Regions from separate parts of the Acidovorax sp. GW821-FHT09B03 genome, predicted to be linked through region 2. Evidence: riboswitches for the same ligand, from Rfam matches in the RefSeq annotation. Region 2 holds a riboswitch; the other holds the start of a gene.
The links. A riboswitch is a leader RNA that binds a small molecule or an ion and turns the genes downstream of it on or off. The one in region 2 is predicted to bind cobalamin.

Region 1 (2,197 bases), on a different contig from region 2:
CGGCCATCGACGCCGCGGCCACGCGCTACGGCGTGCCCTCCTCCATCATCACGGCCATCTGGGGCATGGAGAGCAACTACGGCAGCAACTTCGGCAACTTCCGCGCGGTGGATGCGCTGGCCACGCTGGGTTTCGAGGGCCGCCGTGCGGCCTGGGCACGCAGCGAATTGCTGGCCGCGCTGCGCATCCTGGACCAGGGCGACATCAGCGACGAGCGCATGGTGGGATCCTGGGCCGGCGCCATGGGCAACACGCAGTTCCTGCCCTCGGTCTTCCTGGCCTATGCGGTCGATGCCGACGGCGATGGCCACCGCGATATCTGGGGCAGCATCCCGGATGTGGCAGCCTCCACCGCCAACTTCCTCGCGCGCATGGGCTGGCAGGCCGGCCAGCCCTGGGGCGTGGAGGTGCGGCTGCCGCCGGGCTTCGACTACGCCCGCGCCGAGCAGAATGTGCGCCAGACGGCGGCCCAATGGGCCACGGAAGGCGTGCAGGGCATGGACGGACAGCCCCTGCCCCCTCTGGACGCGGCCTCCATCGCCACGCCGGCCGGGGCACACGGCCCGGCCTTCCTGGTCGGACAGAACTTCCGCACCATCCTGCGCTACAACAACTCGGTGAGCTATGCGCTGGGCGTGGGCCTGCTCGCGCGCCAGATCGACGGTGGCACTGGTGTGGTGGCTGCCTGGCCGCGCGACCTGGCGCCGCTGTCGCGCAGCCAGCTGCAACAGATGCAGACGCAACTCAACCAGCGTGGCTTCAATGCCGGCACGCCCGATGGCGTGATGGGCCCGGCCACGCGCGCAGGCTTGCGCCAGTACCAGCAGAGCACTGGCACGGTGGCCGATGGCTACCCCACGGCCGAGCTGCTGCAGCGCCTGGCCGCACCCTGATTAACAAACACATACAATCGCGCCCTGTTGGTGCTCGCAGTCCTCTTCTGGAATGCAGTTCAACGGGAAGCAGGAGGGCTTGGCAACCAGCCCGACCTGCGCTGCCCCCGCAACGGTCGGTGGAAAGGTCGCAAGACCAGGCATCTCCCTCATACATAGCCACTGGACGCGCACCGCGTCCGGGAAGGCCGGGGACGCTGTTTTTTCCACCCAGCCCGGATACCGGCCAACGAAGTGGTCCACAGGTTCGCCTGCGTGCCGTTCAGTCCAGACCCGGCGGGGATGCCGGCGAGGACGCCCGTATCCGTTGCTGTCCCCATGAACCAGAATCTTCGCCGCCCCTCGGCCGGGCATGCCCCCGCGCGTTTCCATTTCTCGTGCCTGTATGGCGCCGTGCTCACGCTGGCTGCCGCCACGGGTGCGCAGGCCCAGACCGCCACGCTGGCACCGGTCACCGTGCAATCCGGCACCTTCATCGAAGCGCCCCAGACGCTGACCACGCCCACCACCACCGGCAGCCGCCTGGGCCTCACGGCGCTGGAAACCCCGGCCTCGGTCGAAGTGCTCGAGGGCGAAACCATCCGCCAGCGCGGTGACCAATCGATTGCCGATGCCGCCTCGCGCGCCACCGGCATCACCCAGACGGCCTCGGCCGCGGGCGGTGCCCTGGTGGCGCGCGGCTTTGCCGGCAACACCTCGGTGATGCGCCTGTACGACGGCACGCGCCAGTACGTCTCGGGCGGCACGGTGACCTTTCCGTTCGACCCCTGGCAGGCCGAGCGCGTGGAGGTACTGCGCGGCCCCGCCTCCATCATGTACGGCGAGGGTGCCATCGGCGGCGCCATCAACACCGTGCCCAAGAAGCCCACGCGCAGCCCCATCTCCAATGAAGTGCGCCTGGCCTACGGTTCGCAAGACACGGTGCGCACGGCCTTCGGCAGCGGCGGCGCCATCAACGAGCAGTGGTCGTACCGCGTGGACCTGTCGCACAACCGATCCGACGGCCAGGTGGACCGCAGCGCCTCGAATTCGCTGGTGGCCGCAGGCGCGCTGCGCTTCGATGCCACGCCCGACCTGCGCTTCACCCTGTCGCACGACTACGGCAACCAGGAGCCCGCGCCTTACTTCGGCATTCCGCTGGTCAACGGCAAGATCGATCCGGCGCTGCGCAAGGCCAACTTCAACGTGGCCGATGCCTACCTGAAGTTCCGCGACCAGTGGACGCGCCTGGACACGGAGTGGACGCCGTCCTCGGCCCTCACGCTGCGCAACTCGCTGTACCGCATCGCCTCGGACCGCCACTG
Region 2 (2,197 bases):
CCGCATCGGGGGGCAGCAGCGACTCCTGCACACCGCTGGCGCTGCGCCGCGGTGGCGGGGGCGGGATGTCGTCGCCCACCGCCACGGGGGTGGCCATGGGCACGGGGTGGGGGTGGTCGGCGGCGGCAGCCATGTCGGCGGCCTCGCGGTCGGCGATCTCGAAGGCGAGGTTCAGCGCGGCCAGCACCGCAATGCGCTCGCGGGCACGCACCTTGCCGGCATCGCGGATGCGGGTCATGGCGGTGTCCACGCGCTCCACGGCATCGAGCAGCCGGCTCTCATGCCCCTCGGGGCAGCTGAGCAGGTAGCTTTGCTGCAGGATCTGCACCTCGATTTGCTTCATGCGGCGTCTTTCGCGGGAGGGGCCTGGGGCAGGCGCTCGAGCAGGGCGTCCACGCGCGAGCGCGCGGCGCTCAGGCGGGATTTCAGCGAGTCGCGTTCCTGGGTGAGTGCGGCCACCTGCTCGGACAGCAGCGCGTTGGTGCGCTGCAGTTCGGCGTGGCGCACCAGGAGCCGCTCCACGCGCTCGGCGATCTGGTCGGTAGTCGATGGTGTTGTTGCCATACAGCCACCGATTGTAGGACGGCGGGTTGTAAACGGTCGTAAAATCACCGGGTTGGTGCTCGCGGTGTGGTTCACATGCTGCAGTTCAACGGGAAGCAGGGAGGTGGCGCCAAACATGGCGCGCCGAGCCTGCGCTGCCCCCGCAACGGTCAGCGGACGAATCGGTTTCGATTCCCTTTTCAACCACATGCCACTGGATGCCTTGAACAAGCACCTGGGAAGGCGTTGAAGAGCGTTCCGCCAGCCCGGATACCGGCCAACACGGTGGCTGCGTGCGCCCTTGCAAGGGGGTGACTGCAGCCGTATCACCCATTTCGCTGGCGGGAGGCCGGCACGGGTTTTTGCTTGCCGATGATTCGCCCCATGAAGCTCCGTACCCCCCGTGCGCGCATTGCTGCGTCCCTGTGCCTGCGCCCTGCGCTGGTGTCCCTGGCCGTGCTCGGCGTCTGCGCCGTCCAGGCCCAGCAGAGTGGCAGCGCTGCCGCCCCCGTGCTGCTGGCGCAGAACCTGCGCGCACCCTCGCTGGCCGAGACCGTGGTGACCGCCACGCGCACGCCGCAGCCCCTGTCCGACCTGGTGGCCGACGTGACCGTGGTCGACCGCGAGACCATCGAGACCAGCGGTGCCACGGGCCTCGCCGACGTGCTGGCGCGCGTGCCCGGCATCGAGATCTCGCGCAACGGCGGTCCCGGCACCACCACCAGCGTGTTCCTGCGCGGTGCGGAGTCGCGCTTCACGGCGGTCTACATCGACGGCGTGCGCATGGATTCGCAGTCCACCGGCGGCGCCGCGTGGGAATCGATCCCGCTGGCGCAGATCGACCGCATCGAAGTGCTGCGCGGCCCGGCCGGCGCGGTCTACGGCTCCGACGCCATGGGCGGTGTGGTGCAGATCTTCACCAAGCGCGGCGAGCAGGGCGTGGCGCCCTATGTGGGCATCGGCATTGGCAGCCACAACACCACCAAGGCCGAGGCCGGCGTGAGCGGTGCCAGTGGCACCATCGACTACGCCTTCGGCATTGCGCGCGAGGACAGCAAGGGCTTCAACGCACGCACCACCGCCACGGCCAACCCCGACCGCGATGGCTACGAAAGCACCTCGGCCAATGCCCGCGTGGGCCTGCAGCTCAATGCCACGCACCGGCTGGAGGCCACGTTGCTCGCCAACGACATGAACAGCGGCTACGACACCAGCCCCACGGCCGATGATCGCAACAAGCACCAGCTGCACGCGCTGGGCTTGAACTGGCAGGCGCAGTGGAGCACCGCGTACAAGACGCGTGTGCAGATCACCGATTCGCGCGACCGCTACGAAACCCGCCCCTCGATCTACCTGAGCGAGACCAACCTGCGCGGCTACCTGTTCCAGAACGAATGGCGCCAGGGCCCGCACCTGGTGACGGCCGCGCTGGAGCGCCGCGAGGACCGGCTGGAGAACCCGCCCATTGACCGCAAGCGCTCGCAGGATGCACTGGCCCTGGGCTACGGCTACACCGCCGGCGCCCACACGCTGCAGGCCAATGTGCGCCACGACTCGGACAGCGAGTTCGGCGGCAAGGGCACGGGCAGCCTGGCCTATGGCTACACCTTCGCGCCACAGTGGCGCGCCACGGCATCGGTGGGTACGGCCTTTC

Region 1: linked by a shared signal. The riboswitch ahead of AC07PA_RS17325 (TonB-dependent receptor) and the one ahead of AC07PA_RS25700 (TonB-dependent receptor domain-containing protein) in region 2 are both predicted to bind cobalamin.

Annotation. Positions count from the first base shown of each region.
Region 1 covers NZ_JBWKPP010000009.1:41,792-43,988, reverse strand. Annotated here, with positions in the region: gene AC07PA_RS17330 (lytic murein transglycosylase) at 1-893, shown strand, start outside; cobalamin riboswitch at 905-1,138, shown strand; gene AC07PA_RS17325 (TonB-dependent receptor) at 1,212-2,197, shown strand, end outside.
Region 2 covers NZ_JBWKPP010000018.1:55,387-57,583, forward strand. Annotated here, with positions in the region: gene AC07PA_RS25690 (cell division protein ZapA) at 1-343, opposite strand, end outside; gene AC07PA_RS25695 (hypothetical protein) at 340-564, opposite strand; cobalamin riboswitch at 601-839, shown strand; gene AC07PA_RS25700 (TonB-dependent receptor domain-containing protein) at 928-2,197, shown strand, end outside.